DNA from 3 places in the Janthinobacterium sp. J1-1 genome. Region 3 is predicted to be linked to each of the others. Evidence: predicted binding sites of a transcription regulator. Region 3 holds the regulator's gene; each other region holds the start of a gene.
The links. Region 3 encodes FNR, which switches genes on or off when oxygen is low (the NO sensors DNR and NnrR bind a similar motif). Its sites were predicted from a motif close to TTGATNNNNATCAA; they were not measured.

Region 1 (5,102 bases), 3.1 Mb from region 3:
CGCTGCAGCCGCTGCAGGCAGACGAGGCCGGCATGGTGCTCGATATCCGCCAGCCGCTCGCCACGCTGGTGCAGCAGATCGCGCAGGCCGCCTGAGGCCGCGCAACTGGCTGGACAGTGGCCGGTGCCCTGTGTAGACTGGCGCGCACTTTGATAAGGAATTCCATGAACGCACCGACCACCAAACCCACGCCAGGCCCCGAGTTCTGGGAACGCGCCGACCAGGCCATCGCCCTGGCCAACGAGCAATGCATGCACAGCCCGGCCAACGAAGTGGCGACCTCGCTGCTGTACGCGGCAGCCCGCTTCAACGCCTTCCTGGTGGCCAGCAAGACCAACGATGTCAGCAAGATGCAGCTGGAAAAAGACGACGCCGTCGCCTTTTTCACGGAACAATATAAACGCATGCTGACCGATAACTTCAACGACTATATCGCCAACTTCGACAAGTACACGCAGCCTGCGGCAGCACCGCAGGCTTGATGATGGCAGCGGACGGCGGCCGTCAGGCGTCGTCCCTGCCCGCCAGGTAATTGTTCTTCACGCGCACATAGTGCTCGGCCGAGTAGCCCAGGTAGGCGATCTCGGCCTCGGTCAACGCGCGCACCTTGACGGCCGGCCGGCCCACGTACAGGTGGCCGCTTTCCAGCACCTTGCCCGGCGACACCAGGCTGCCGGCGCCCAGCATCACGTTTTTCTCCACCACCACGTCATCCATCACGATGCTGCCCATGCCGATCAGGCATTCGTCGCCGATGGTGCAGCCGTGCAGGATCACCGAGTGGCCGATGGTCACGTATTTGCCGATGGTCAAGGGCGAGCCGTCGGGCTTGGCGGCATTTTTATGCGACACATGGCCCATGGAAAAATCCTGGATATTGCTGCCCTCGCCGATCACGATGCGGTTGACGTCGCCGCGCAGCACGCTGTTGCACCAGATCGAACAGTCGTCGCCGATCCGTACATCGCCGATCACCTGGGCCGTGTCGTGCAGGTAGACGCGCTCACCGAGAACTGGGCGGGTATTCAGGTAGGAACTCAAAGGCATGGTGGTCTCGTTTGATCACAAATGTAAATTGTATGCGGCGGCAAGAAAAAACGGGCAAAAAAAATCCGGCTGATAGCAGCCGGATTGTGACGAGACGGTAAAGCTTAGAAACGATACCCCACGCCAACGCCGAACAGATATGGATCAACCTTGACTTTGCTGACTTTCGCGCCGCTGATGAACACGTCGCTCTGGATCTGCACTTTCTTGACGTCGAAGTTCAGCGACCAGTTTTTGTCGAGTTTGTAGTCGACACCGGCTCGCAGCGAGTAACCCCAGCTGTCGTGTTCCAGGCGGCCGGCGCCACCCAGCAGTTTCACGTCGGAGATATTGGTGTAGTTCACGCCGGCGCCCACATACGGGCTGAATTGTTTCTCGGGCATGAAGTGGTATTGCAGCGACAGGGTCGGCGGCAAGTGCTTGAAGGTGCCGATCTTGGCGCCGTCAAGTTTGACGTCGTGTTTTTGCGGGTAGGTCAGGATCAGTTCAGCAGCGATATTGGGGGTAAAGAAATACGAGATATCGATTTCAGGGATCGTTTTGTCGCTGACGTGAATACGGTCGGATGCACCGACGCCACCAACAGGAGCAGATTTGTTGGCCGTATCGATTTGCACCACACGGGCGCGGACCAGCCATGGGCTTTCCTGTGCCATTGCGTTGCCGGCGAATGCGCCGATGGCGGCCAAAACGATTGCTGCTTTAGTTGCGGACTTTTTCATTCTGTTTCCCTCTTTTTTGTCGTTAAGTAACGCAGCGAAGTCTAAGAGTGCGGTGCAGCAAAAACTTTGATCCACATCAAATAGTGCCGGAAGGCAGAAAATGGCCCCAGTTTTCCTTGCACAGGTCAAAAAAATGATGCGTCGCAAGGTAAGGTCAAGCCGGCGCACTCAACAAATGAGAATAGTAATGATTATCATTTGCGATATAATATGCCCTTACCTGGCGTTCATATAAGGGATGGGAGACATGGATATATTGAGGGAACTGCGTGAATCGGGGCTGAAAGTAACGATACCGCGCCTGCGGATTCTGCAGCTGTTTCAAGAAGGAACAATCAAGCACCTGAGTGCGGACGATGTCTATAAACTCTTGCTGGCTGAAAAGATCGATGTGGGCCTAGCCACCATCTACCGGGTGCTGATGCAATTTGCCGAAGCGGGCATTCTGTTTCGCCGCCATTTCGAATCGGGCCATGCCGTATTCGAACTGAACCAAGGCCAGCACCATGACCACCTGGTCTGCACCGGCTGCGGCAAGGTCGATGAATTCGTCGACGAGGGCATCGAATTGCGCCAGCACGAAATTGCCACCGAGCGCGGCTTCGTGCTGCATGAGCACGCCTTGTCGCTGTACGGCACCTGCGCCGACTGCACGGCAAAAAAAGTTCCTCCACGCAAGCCCTGAAGGCGGCCTCGCGGCCAGGCTATACAATGCGGCAACGTTGAAAGGATGCCGCATGTATATCGGAGAACTGGCGCGCCTGACGGGCGCCACCCCCAAGGCCCTGCGCCACTACGAAGCGCTGGGCCTGCTGGGTGAAGTGCGGCGGGCCGGCGCCTACCGCCGCTACTCGCAGCAGGACCTGGCGCAGGTGACCCTGATCCGCCAGGCGCAGGCGCTGGGCTTCCGGCTGGCCGAACTGCTGCCCATCCTGGCCGGCATTGACACCGACTGGGCCGCGCTGGGCCGGCATATCGCCGCCAAGCGCTTGCAACTGCATGAAGAAATCGCCCGGCTGCAAGCACTCGATGCGCGCTTGCAGGCCATCGATGGGGAAATCAAGGATTGCCTGCAGCGCGCTTGACTCTGCCCCCAGGGGCAGGCCTCATGATGGGCACTGCTCATTTCATGAAAGCCGCCCTCATGCGCACACGTATCCTGGTCATCCTCGGCCACCCATCGAACGACAGTTTCTGCGCCGCCCTGGCCGACGCCTATCTCGACACCGCCCGGGCGGCCGGCCACGAGGTGCGCGAACTGCGCCTGGGCCAGCTGGATTTTGACCCCATCCTGCACCAGGGCTACCGCCAGGTGCAGCCGCTGGAAGCGGACCTGCTGGCCGCGCAGGAAGCAATCAGCTGGGCCGGGCACCTGGTCTTCGTTTATCCGATCTGGTGGGGCGGCGCGCCGGCCCTGCTGAAGGGCTTTGTCGACCGCGTGTTCCTGCCCGGCTATGCCTTCCAATACCGTCCCGGCAAGGCCTTCCCGGCGCAGCTGCTGACGGGACGCACGGCCCAGCTGCTGGTGACGATGGATACGCCGCCGTGGTACTTCCGCTGGGTGTACCGCATGCCGGGCATCCATCAACTGCGCAAGACGACCCTGGAATTTTGCGGCATCAAGCCGGTGAAAGTGGCCAGTTTCGGCCCCATCCTGAACTCGACAGAGCAGCAGCGCGCACGCTGGCGGGCACAGGCAAGCGCGCTGGCCGCCAGGCTGGCCTGAACCACAAGGCTTGCCATATAGCTATATTTCATACGCGTTTGGCAAGCTGGTAATCATCTTGTCATATTCGACGGCTATCATGTCGACATTGCCTTTTTGCCAGCCGCCTTGCCGCCGTGGCAAGCAGGTGCCGATCGTCATGTAAAGGTAGCCGCCCGTGGAGTTCAACGCCTCTCGATTGCATCTTCCCCGTTATCGCTCTTCCGTTGCGGCCGACCTGTGCATCGCCACCGAGTCGGTGCAGGCCGACGCCAACAACTTCGCCGTGCTCGAACTGTTCACCGAACGGCGCGACATGATGAGCCTGCCCGTGACCGAACAGGACCGCCCGATCGGCCTGATCAGCCGCAATATCTTCATGTCGCAGATGTCCAAGCCCTTCTATCATGAGGTGTATGGCAAGAAGAGCTGCATCGCCTTCATGGACAAGGAACCGCTGATCGTCGATGCCGCCATGAGCATCGAAGACCTGACCTTCCGCGCCGTCGAGGCGGGCGAAAAGGCGCTGGCCGACGGCTTCATCATCACCGAAGACGGCGTGCTGGCCGGAGTCGGCTTTGGCCTGCAACTGATGAACGTGGTGGCCACCCTGCAGGCCGAAAAAAACCGCCAGATCATGCACAGCATCGATTACGCCAGCGTGATCCAGCGCGCCCTGCTGCGCTCGTCCTCGGCCGAGCTGCGCGCGGCGCTGCCGGACGCCCACCTGGAATGGCAGCCGCGCGACGTCGTCGGTGGCGACTTCTACCTGTTCGAACGCCATGCGGGCGGCTGGTTCGCGGCGCTGGCCGACTGCACCGGCCACGGCGTGCCGGGCGCCTTCATGACCCTGATCGCTTCCTCGGCCCTGAGCCAGGCGCTGCGCGACCTGGGTCCGCATGATCCGGCCGCCCTGATCGGCGCCGTCAGCCGCGCCATCAAGACCTTGCTGGGCCAGGACGACGCCACGCCGGATGGCAGCCATGGCGCCGGTTCGAACGACGGCATGGATTGCGCGTTCCTGTGCTACGACGCGGCCAGCGGCGAACTGCATTTCGCCGGCGCGAAACAGTCGCTATACCTGGTGGCGCCGGGCCAGGACGAGGTGCAATGCCTGGACGGCGCGCGCATGGGCGTCGGCTATGTCGATACGCCGGTGGGCCACGCCTGGCAAAACCACGTGCTCGCGGTGGCACCGGGCAGCCTGCTGTTCCTCACCACCGACGGCCTGCTCGACCAGATCGGCGGCGCGCGCGACATCGCCTACGGCAAGCGGCGCATGCGCGAGCAGCTGCTGGCGCGCCGCGCCGCGCCGGCCGGCGAGGTGGCGGCGGCGCTGCTGCACGACTTCGGCGCGTGGCAAGGCGCGCAGCCGCGGCGCGACGACCTGACCTTTTTCTGTTTCCGCCTGTAGCCGGCGGCGCTTTCACTTTCACTCAACGCAGCGATCACCCTCCAGGAGCACTGACGTGCTGTATCAAGAATTCAACGAGTTTTGGGATGTGGCGCGCAAGCGCAATATCATCTTTTTCTACACTGGCTACTTTTCACAGCACGTGGTCAGCGCCATTTCCGAGACCATCAAGGCGCGCCTGGACACGGCCGGCGCGGCCGGCCCGACGCGCCGG
Region 2 (5,102 bases), 830 kb from region 3:
CGGGCAAAAAACCGCCCGGCAACCATGGATGGCGTGCGGGCCCTCGAAGCCGCACTGGGATGGAAGCTGTCGCCCGAATACATATTATTTTTAACAACCTTCGGCGTGATTGTATTCGGCGGCATCGAAATCTACGGGCTTGGCGTGCCGGACGACTATTACCTGAATGTCAGAAACAGCCATGCCGACCTGAGTCGCGATCCGACCTACCCGCGCAATGCCGTTCCCCTGCTCGACGCAGGCGATGGGCATTACTACCTGTACGACAACCTCGCACAGACTGTTGTCATGTGGGCCACCCCCAACGGCGGTATCGTGCAGGTACTGAAAAATGATCTGCAGGCATTTCTGATCGGGCAGATTTTCAGCGTGCAGCAATAAGGGAAACGGCCACGCGCCTGCGGCAATATCCGTCAACGCTCAGCCGCCCGACGCCGGGCGGCTGAGCGCTTGGCAAACCAGGGCGCTTACTGGCGCGCCACCTTCACCATGCGGCCACGTACCGACGACGACAGGCTCACCTCGAAGCGGCCACCGGCCGGCAAGGCGCTGATATCGACCGAAGCGGTACCGCCCGTCAGGGCGCTGGCGACCACGGTCTTGCGGCCATCGGCAGCGACGAACAGCACGGCGGCATATGGCTCGACGTCGGCATTCCACGTCAGGGCCAGGGCGGCGGCCGTTTGCTTGACCTCCAGCGAGGCGGCGCTGGCCACGGCGGCACGGCGTGCCGAACGGTCCAGCTTGCTGACGACCTTGCCGTTGGCCAGCACGTCGATATCGCTGATGTCGCCGGGGTTGGCAAAGCTGACACGGAAGTGGCTCACGTCGACTCTGCTGTCGGCCAGCTGCTGCGTATCAAATGGCACGTTAATAGTTTGTCCGGACGCCGTTAAAATCCGCAGGCTGTATTTGGCGCTGCTGTCGGCGGTAGCGATACGCGCGGTGGCCGAGGCCACGGCCGGGTGCAATTGCACGCCATTGGCGGTGATGCGGCCCGAAATGGTCAGATAACCATTGTCGGCGGCCAGCACATTGGCGCCCACCGAGGTGCTGCGGCCGGTGCGGGCGATGCGGGCGGCGTAGCTTTCCAGGAACTGCTGGATGCGGGCATAGCTGTAGTCCGAGAACCAGGCGCCGCTGCAATAGCTCATCACGTCCTTCATCTGCTTGGTGCTGCCGTTGCTGGTGTAGGTCGCCTGGCTCAACTGGCCGATGGCGGCGCCGTAGTTGCTGTTATACAGTGGCTGGCTGCCCAGGTCGCCGTTCGCATACGGATAGTCGGCGGCGGTATTGGTCGGCGAACCGCAGGCGACGTGCTGCAGCGCATGGTTGTGGCCGATTTCATGGATCATCGTCGTCAGCCACTCTGGCCATGCATTGCCGAAGGCATCGACCGAGGCGGTGCGGGTGGCGCTGGCGTCCAGGCCGATCGCCGACGGGCTGGAAACGCCCGTGGTGCGGTCGCTGATATACGCCAGGCCGGCGGTGCGGCTGGCCGACATCTGCGTGGCGAAACCGTAGTAGAAGGCGGTGCTGTCTTCTTGGCTGCGCGCCGCTTCAATCTTCGGCAGGGTCTCGCTCCACCAGGTGTCGACCGCGCTGCTGCCGCCGACATTGAGCGCCACGCGCTTGGTGATGGTGATGTCTTCGGCGGCGTAGGGATACACGCGCACGATGGCGGCACGGATCACTTCAGGATCAGGCAGGACGGAAGTGCCGTCGTTGGTGGTCAGGGGCACCAGCACCAGGTGCATCTTGGCGGCCGACGACACGGCCGGCGTGGCTTGCTGGCTCACTTGCGTGCCATCGTTGCCGACGGCCGTCACGCGCACCTGCAGGCCGGGCTGGATCCAGCTGGCCGGCAAGGCGGCGCTGAAGTTGCCGTCGAAGCTGTAGGTGTTCTTGGCCGTTGGCAAGGTGGCCGGACCATTCAGGACCAGGCTGCCCAGGTTGGCGCCGGTGGACGAGGTGGCCGCCAGGGTCACCGCCGGGCTGCTGCGGCCGGCCAGGGTACCCAGCACCGACACGCGCACGGCGGCAGGCTTGCCACGCGTCAAACGCAGCGCCGCATCGCTGGCGCTCAGGTTCAGCACTTGCGAAAAATCGATGGCGCCCAGGGTGAACGCCGCCACGGTGCCGGCATTGACGGCGGCGCGCGACGGCGCCGACAGCATCAGGTTGCCGGTGGCCGAGCTTGGCGCCGACACGCGCAGTTCGGTGGCGCTGGCGCTGACGATCGTGGCGGTGGTCGCACCGATGGTGGCGCCATTGACCTGGTCCAGGTTGCTGCCGGCCACGGTCACAATCACATTGGCGCCGCTGATGGCGGTGCTGATCGACGTCACGCCAACGGTCGGCAAGACCGTGAAGGCGGCGCTGGTCAGCGCTTCGTTGAAGGTACCGCGCACGGTCAACTGGCCCGTCACGGCGCCGACCGGCACCACGAAGGTCACGCTGCTGTCGGTATGGCTTTGCACGGTGGCGGCGGTGCCGTTGGCAAACACCACTGCCGTGACATTGGCCATGCCGCTGCCGGTGATGGTCACGCTGCCGCCGACGATGCCGCTGGCCGGTGTCAGTTCGCCGGCCGTCAACGGCAGGTAGACCGTGATGGCCTGGCTGGTGGCGACCGTGCCGCTGGCGGTCACCAGGGTCAGGGCGCCGGTGACCGGCGTGGCCGGCATCGCCAGGGTGGCGCTGCCGGCGCTGACATTGCTCGCAACCAGGGTCACGCCGCCGACCTGGAAGGCCGAGACGCGGTCGAGGTTGCTACCGGTGACCGTCACGCTGGTGCCGATGGCCGCGCTGTTGGCCGAGACGGCCGTCACGGCCGACACCACCGCCGGCGCGGGGTTGGTGGTGGTGGTCGCCACCACGGTGCCGGTACCGCCGCCACCTCCACCGCCGCCGCAAGCGGACAGACCCAGCATGGCAATCAATGCAATAAGCAAATGGTTTTTCATGGCTGGCATCCGTTTCCGCGCAGCGCGACAGCAGGAGAAGTGAAAGAGGTATGTGACATATCGGTGACTTTTGGAGAGAATGTTGATCTAAGGAACCGACATTATGATTGAATAAAATTCCGAAAGACAACTATTAATGACTTTGGTTTAAATACTCTCGGCAGTAATTAACATAACTCACAGACAACCTTTATTTTAGGCATTACCGCTCTCGCTCTGTATTGCTATAGATCAAGCTTTGTTTTCAAATAGAACATTGGCAGTTGGTTCATAAAAAAAATTTTCACGGATTTACAAAAATGTGGGGATTTTTCCACATAAACAGTGACTATCAAGATGATATCTTTTAAATAATTAACAATTTGGCCGAGATTTTTACAAATGTAATGCGGGAGAGAATGTGAGAGAAAGTGTGATGGCACGATCGCCACGCTTTTTGGCATGCCAATGTGTTGCGTGGACGGCCTATCCGCAGCCGCCAAGGGCTTTTGCCCAAAACCAAAACTGCGCGATGCCGTATAATTTTAGACCCGGTGAACTCAGGCGATTGCCCCCTTCCGCCAGCCTATCCGGCCGGCGCACTCCGTCGGCTGATCCTGCTGATGCGCAACGCCTGCCCACCGCGCCGCCGCCCGTTGCCTATTGAAAGCATGAAATGACCGATACCGTGATCCCCGCCCTGTCCCCGACCGAAGCCTCGTTGCGCGCCATCATGGCGCGCCGGATCATGATCCTCGATGGTGCGATGGGCACGATCATCCAGCAGTACAAGCTCGACGAAGTGGCGTATCGCGGGGGGCCAACTGGCCGCTTCATCGACTTCGCCGCGCCGGCCGACTCGGGTGCGCGCGAGTTGTTCGTCAAAGGCAATAATGAATTATTGACACTGACGCAGCCGCATATCATCCAGGAAATCCACGAGCGCTACCTGGCGGCCGGCGCCGACCTGATCGAAACGAATACCTTTGGCGCCACCACCATCGCCCAGGACGACTATCACATGGCGCACCTGGCCTATGAGATGAATGTGCAGGCGGCAAAACTGGCGCGCGCCGCCTGTGACAAGTATTCCACGCCGGACAAGCCGCGCTTCGTGGCCGGCGCCCTGGGACCGACGCCAAAAACCGCGTCGATTTCGCCGGACGTGAACGATCCGGCGGCGCGCAATGTCACGTTCGACCAGCTGGTGGCGTCCTATCTGCAGCAAACCCGGGGCCTGGTCGAAGGCGGCGCCGACGTGCTGCTGGTGGAAACCATTTTCGACACCCTCAACTGCAAGGCGGCGCTGTTCGCGATCGACCTGTTCTACGAGCAGAACCCGGAGGTGGTGCGTTTGCCGTTGATGATTTCGGGCACCGTCACCGACGCGTCGGGCCGCATCCTGTCAGGCCAGACCGTGCCCGCCTTCTGGAATTCCGTGCGCCACGCAAAACCGCTGACGATAGGCCTGAACTGCGCACTGGGCGCGGCGCTGATGCGCCCGTACGCGGAAGAGCTGTCGAAGATCGCCGACACCTTCGTGTGCATCTACCCGAACGCCGGCCTGCCCAACCCGATGAGCGACACCGGCTTTGACGAGTTGCCGGAAGACACCTCCGCCCTGCTGCGCGAATTTGCCGACGCGGGCTTCCTGAACATGGCCGGCGGCTGCTGCGGCACCACGCCCGAACATATCAAGGCCATCGGCGAGCTGCTGGCTAACAATACGCCGCGCACCCTGCCCGCCAAGAGCCACGACCTGCGCCTGGCCGGCCTGGAGCCGTTCGTGGTCAATGACGACTCGCTGTTCGTCAACGTGGGCGAGCGTACCAACGTCACGGGTTCGAAGGCGTTTGCGCGCATGATTCTCAACGAGCAATACGATGAAGCCTTGTCGGTGGCGCGCCAGCAGGTGGAAAACGGCGCCCAGGTGATCGACATCAACATGGACGAGGCGATGCTCGACTCGCTGGCCGCCATGACGCGCTTTTTGAACCTGATCGCCTCCGAACCGGACATTTCACGCGTGCCCATCATGGTCGACTCGTCGAAATGGTCGGTGATCGAAGCGGGCCTGAAATGCGTGCAGGGCAAGGCCATCGTCAATTCCATCTCGATGAAGGAAGGCGAAGCGGAGTTCCTGCGCCAGGCCACCCT
Region 3 (5,102 bases):
GCTTGCCGTGGCTCAACTGGAACGGCAGGCAAGCCCTGCTGTTCGACTTGACCACGCGCAAGTTCTACATTTTCGGCGTGGTGCTGTGGCCGCAGGATTTCATCTATCTGGCGGCCCTGCTGATCATCGCGGCGTATTTGCTGTTCCTGGTCACGGCGATTGCCGGGCGGGTCTGGTGCGGCTTTTCCTGCCCGCAAACGGTGTATACCGAAATCTTCCTGTGGGTCGAACGCAAGATCGAAGGCACGCGCAGCGCGCGCATGGCGCTCGACCGCCAGGGCCCCTCCGTGCGCAAGACCGGCAAGAAGGTCGCCAAGCACCTGGCGTGGGGCGCGATCGCCCTGTGGACCGGCTTTACCTTTGTCGGCTACTTCACGCCGATCCAGGACCTGGTGCAGGAAGTGCGCACCTTTAACTTCGGCCCGTGGGAATGGTTCTGGATTCTGTTCTACAGCCTGGCCACCTACGGCAACGCGGGCTGGCTGCGCGAACAGGTGTGCAAATACATGTGCCCGTATGCGCGCTTCCAGAGCGCCATGTTCGATCAGGACACCCTGATCATCACCTACGATGACAAACGCGGCGAGCCGCGCGGTGCACTGAACAAGAAGGCGGCCAAGGAGGGGACGGAAAAAGCGCTGGGCGACTGCATCGACTGCACCCTGTGCGTGCAGGTGTGTCCGACCGGCATCGATATCCGCAACGGCCTGCAATATGAATGCATCGGCTGCGCCGCCTGCGTCGACGCCTGCAACAGCGTGATGGACAAGGTCGAGCGGCCGCGCGGGCTGATCCGCTACAGCACCGACCATGCGATGGAAAACAACTTCAGCTCGAAGCAGATCCGCCGGCGCGCCATGCGCCCGCGCGTGCTGATCTACACCTCGATCCTGGGGCTGATCATCATCGCCGTCTGTACCTCGCTGTTCCTGCGCACGCCCCTGAAAATGGACGTCATCCGCGACCGAGGTTCGATGGGCCGCGAAGTCGAAGACGGCATGATCGAAAACGTGTATCGCCTGCAGATCATGAACACCTCGGAAGAGCAGCAGCACTTCAGGATCGGCGTGTCCGGCTTGCCAGGCTTGAGCCTGGTCACGCGCGAGGAAGTGACCCTGCAGCCGACCGAAACGCTGGGCTGGCCGGTGCGTTTGCGCGTGCCGCACGGCGTCGGCGAGAAGGGCTCGAACAAGATCCATATCGAGCTGCAGTCGCTCGACGATCCGTCCTTGCATGTGCGCGAAAGCGCGGTATTCATCGTGCCGCGTTAAACCAAGAAGCGGCGCCTGGCCTTGCCTGGCGCCGTGTTGAATCAGGAGAAACACCCATGTCCAAGACCGCCAAACTGCAAGCTCCCGTCGATCCCTGGTACAAGCACCGCTGGCCTTGGCTGCTGATGATCGGCCCCGGCCTGTCGGTCGTCGTCGGCAGCTTCATGGGGTACATCGCGTTTACGCAACCCGATGCGCTGGTGGTGGGCGACTACTACAAGAAAGGCAAGGCGATCAACCAGGACTTGCGCCGCGACACCGTCGCCAGCGACCTGGCGATGGATACCAGCCTGGCCTACGACGTGGCGCAATCGCGCATCACCGGTTCCGTGCACAGTTTCGGCAAGGCCTACCAACAGCCTTTGCTGCTGCACCTGGCGCACGCCACCTTGCCGGAAAAAGATATCCGGCTGATGGTGCAGCCCGATGCGGACGGCAATTTTTCGGTATCGCTGCCGATGCTCGAACGCAGCCGCTGGCAGGTGCTGGTGGAAGACCAGCAGCGCGTGTGGCGCCTGTCGGGCATCTGGACCTGGCCGGCCCAGCGCGACATCACCATCCAGGCCGACAAGGAACTGTAATTATTTGCAGACGTCGGTGCCGGCCGTAATCGCCTTGAGTTTGGCCGGCTGCAGGATTTCAATCTCGCGGTTCGACACGCGCAGCCAGCCTTCCTTCTTGAATTTCGAGAGCAGACGGCTGATGCTTTCGATCGTCAGGCCGAGGTAGTTGCCGATTTCCTCGCGCGACATGCGCAGCTGGAAGTTACTGCCCGAATAGCCGCGCGCTTCATAGCGCGACGCCAGGTTGACGATAAAGGCGGCAAAGCGCTGGGTCGCCTGCATATTGCCCAGCAATAGCATCACGCTTTGCTCGCGCGTGATTTCCTGGCTCATCATGCGGTGGAAATGGCGCAGCAGGATCGGCATATTGCCCAGCAGTTGTTCCAGGCTGGAAAATGGAATTTCACACACTTCACTGTCTTCCAGCGCCACCGCATTGCAATGATGGCGATCGGCGCTGATGGCGTCCATGCCCAGCAGTTCGCCGGCCATCTGGAAACCGGTCACCTGTTCTTCGCCACCCTGGTTGATCTGGTAGGTCTTGAAATGACCGAGGCGGATCGCATACAGGTTCTGGAACGCGTCGCCGATACGGAACAGCGAGGCGCCGCGCACCACCTTGCGGCGCCGGCCGATAATCTGGTCGAGACGGTCCATGTCACCCACATCGAGTCCCATGGGCAGACACAACTGGTGCATGCTGCACGTCGCGCAACGCGCACGCAACACTTCCACGTTCACGGTGGGCAGGGTTGGCGTCAAGAGCTCTGGTGTCATGGTGAGTACCTTTTATAAAATACAACAACAAGTTTACTGTATATGCAGAGGTAGTGTGCCAATTTCGGCGAAATACGCCGAATAAACGACTTTCGTCATTTATTTTCATGGCAACCCCGCCACAAGCACACGCTTGCCAAGTTGATGTATTGATAGGAGAATTCCTCATAGCATCTCTCGCAGCGCGCTTGTGCCGCTTGCCCGTTTGCCAAGGATAAGGAAATGATGAAGCCTCTGGGCATTAAAGCAAAAGTCGCGCTGGCCACCAGCCTGACCTCGATCGCCATGATCGCCCTGGTGACCCTGGTGCAAGTGCAGCGCATGCGCGACGATTTCACCAAGGTACTATTAAGCCAGCAGACGGCGATGATCGACCGCACCGCCGAGGAACTCGACGACAAGCTCGGCATGCTGCTCGACGTGATCAGCGAAACGGCGCGCCGCCAGCCGGCCGCGCTGATGGCGCAGCCGGCCCAGTTGCGCCAGTACTATGAGCAGCGCGCCATGCTGGCCCTGTTCGACGACGTGCTGGTGCTCGATGCGCGCGGCAAGGTGATCAGCGACGTGCCCGAAGTACCGGGCCGCAGCGGCGTCGAGGTGGGCGACCGCGACTATTTCCGCACCGTCATGCGCACGCGCCAGCCGATGATCACCGAACCCTTGCTGGGCAAGAAAAGCGGGATGCCGATCGTGCAGATGGTCGCGCCGGTGCTGGGCGCCAACGGTGAAGTGGCCGGCATCGTGATCGGCGTGCTGCGCCTGTACAAGGACAACCTGCTGGGCGACCTGCGCACGACCAAGGTCGGCAAGAACGGCTATTACTTCATCCTCACGCAAGGCAAGGTGCCGCTGTACGTGCTGCATCCCGATCCGGCCAAGCTGCTGCAGCCGCGCGCAGCCAACGCCAATCCGGCCACCAGCGAGCTGATCGCGCGCGGCGGCGAAGGCAGCATGGTCAGCACCAACAGCCGTGGCATCAATGCTGTCAACAGCTTCAAGCATTTGAAATCGGTGAACTGGCTGCTGGCGGCCTCGCTGCCCATCGATGACGCCTTCGAGCCCTTCGATGGCGTGCTGTACCGGCTGGTGCTGTGGAGCGCCTGCGCCTCGCTGCTGGCAGCGCTGGTATTGGGCTGGGTCACGGTGCGGCTGCTGTCGCCGCTGGTGCGCCTGCGCGATACCCTGCTGGCCCTGCGCAGCAGCGGCCAGCGCTTCACGCCGCTGCCGGTCGAGCAGCGCGATGAAATCGGCGAACTGACGGCCGCCTTCAACAGCCTGATGAGCGAGCGCGACCGCCTGCAGCACGAGCTCGAAGCGCGCGCCAGCGAGCTGGAAAACGAGCGCGACCGCGCCGAAGCGGCCAACCGCGCGAAAAGCGATTTCGTCGCCAACATGAGCCATGAAATCCGCACGCCGCTCAATGCCGTGCTGGGCATGGTCTATTTATTGGGCAATACCAGGCTCAATACGGAACAGCGCAAATACCTGACCATGGTGCGCGTGGCCGGCCAGTCGCTGCTGGGCATCCTCAACGACGTGCTCGATTTTTCCAAGATCGAGGCGCGCCGCATGGACTTGTCGCCGGTCGAATTCGACCTCGATGAAGTGATGAACACGCTGGCCACCACCATGACCATGAATGCCGGCGAAAAGGAACTGGAACTGGCCATCGCCGTGGAATCGGACGTGCCGCGCCGCCTGGTGGGCGACGCCCAGCGCCTGCAGCAGATCCTCGTCAACCTGGCCGGCAACGCCATCAAATTTACCGCAAGCGGCGAAGTGGTGGTGGCCGTCAGCCTGGCCGAACAAACACCCGGCCAGGCCTGGCTGCGCTTCGAAGTGCGCGATACCGGCATCGGCATGACGCCGCAGCAGCAGGAACAACTATTTACCGCCTTCTCGCAGGGCGATCAAAGCATCACGCGGCGCTTCGGCGGCACCGGCCTGGGCCTGGCCATCAGCAAGCACCTGATCCACATGATGGGCGGCGATATCGCCGTGGCCAGCAGCGAAGGCAAGGGCAGCCGCTTCTGGTTCAGCGTGCCGTTCGAGGCGCTGGCACAACCAAACGAAGAGCGCCGCAAACCGGCCCTGGGCCAGCTGCGCCTGCTGGTGGCCGACGACAACCGCACCACGCGCGAACTGATCGTCAAACTGATCGAGGCCTGGGGCTGGGCCGCCGATGAAGTCGATTCCGGCTTTGCCGCCATCGAACTGTACCGCGAACGCCTGGAAAGCCAGCAGCCGTATGACGTGGTGCTGGCCGACTGGCACATGCCCGTCATGGACGGCCTGGCCACGGCCAAGGCGATACGCCAGGCGGCCACCGGCCAGCGCCAGCCGATCGTGGTGATGGTCAACGCCTTTGCCCGCAACCACCTGGAGGAAATCTCCAGCGCGGCCGAGGCCGACGTGGTGCTGATGAAGCCGATCACCGGATCGAGCCTGTTCGATGCGCTGCACCAGGCTTTGAGCGCCAAGCAGGATGGCG

Region 1: the regulator FNR is predicted to act here: its motif matches at 1,836-1,849, upstream of Q8L25_RS15160 (OmpW family outer membrane protein).
Region 2: the regulator FNR is predicted to act here: its motif matches at 3,188-3,201, upstream of Q8L25_RS04900 (IPT/TIG domain-containing protein).

Annotation. Positions count from the first base shown of each region.
Region 1 covers NZ_CP132339.1:3,327,572-3,332,673, reverse strand. The annotation lists gene Q8L25_RS15175 (gluconokinase) at 1-95, shown strand, start outside; gene Q8L25_RS15170 (DUF3144 domain-containing protein) at 165-482, shown strand; gene Q8L25_RS15165 (gamma carbonic anhydrase family protein) at 505-1,047, opposite strand; gene Q8L25_RS15160 (OmpW family outer membrane protein) at 1,152-1,769, opposite strand; gene fur (ferric iron uptake transcriptional regulator) at 2,017-2,454, shown strand; gene Q8L25_RS15150 (MerR family transcriptional regulator) at 2,507-2,854, shown strand; gene Q8L25_RS15145 (NAD(P)H-dependent oxidoreductase) at 2,914-3,495, shown strand; gene Q8L25_RS15140 (SpoIIE family protein phosphatase) at 3,674-4,888, shown strand; gene Q8L25_RS15135 (SiaB family protein kinase) at 4,944-5,102, shown strand, end outside.
Region 2 covers NZ_CP132339.1:1,081,074-1,086,175, reverse strand. The annotation lists gene Q8L25_RS04905 (SMI1/KNR4 family protein) at 1-381, shown strand, start outside; gene Q8L25_RS04900 (IPT/TIG domain-containing protein) at 468-2,966, opposite strand; gene metH (methionine synthase) at 3,622-5,102, shown strand, end outside.
Region 3 covers NZ_CP132339.1:248,151-253,252, forward strand. The annotation lists gene ccoG (cytochrome c oxidase accessory protein CcoG) at 1-1,271, shown strand, start outside; gene Q8L25_RS01095 (FixH family protein) at 1,328-1,852, shown strand; gene fnr (fumarate/nitrate reduction transcriptional regulator Fnr) at 1,853-2,611, opposite strand; gene Q8L25_RS01105 (response regulator) at 2,834-5,102, shown strand, end outside.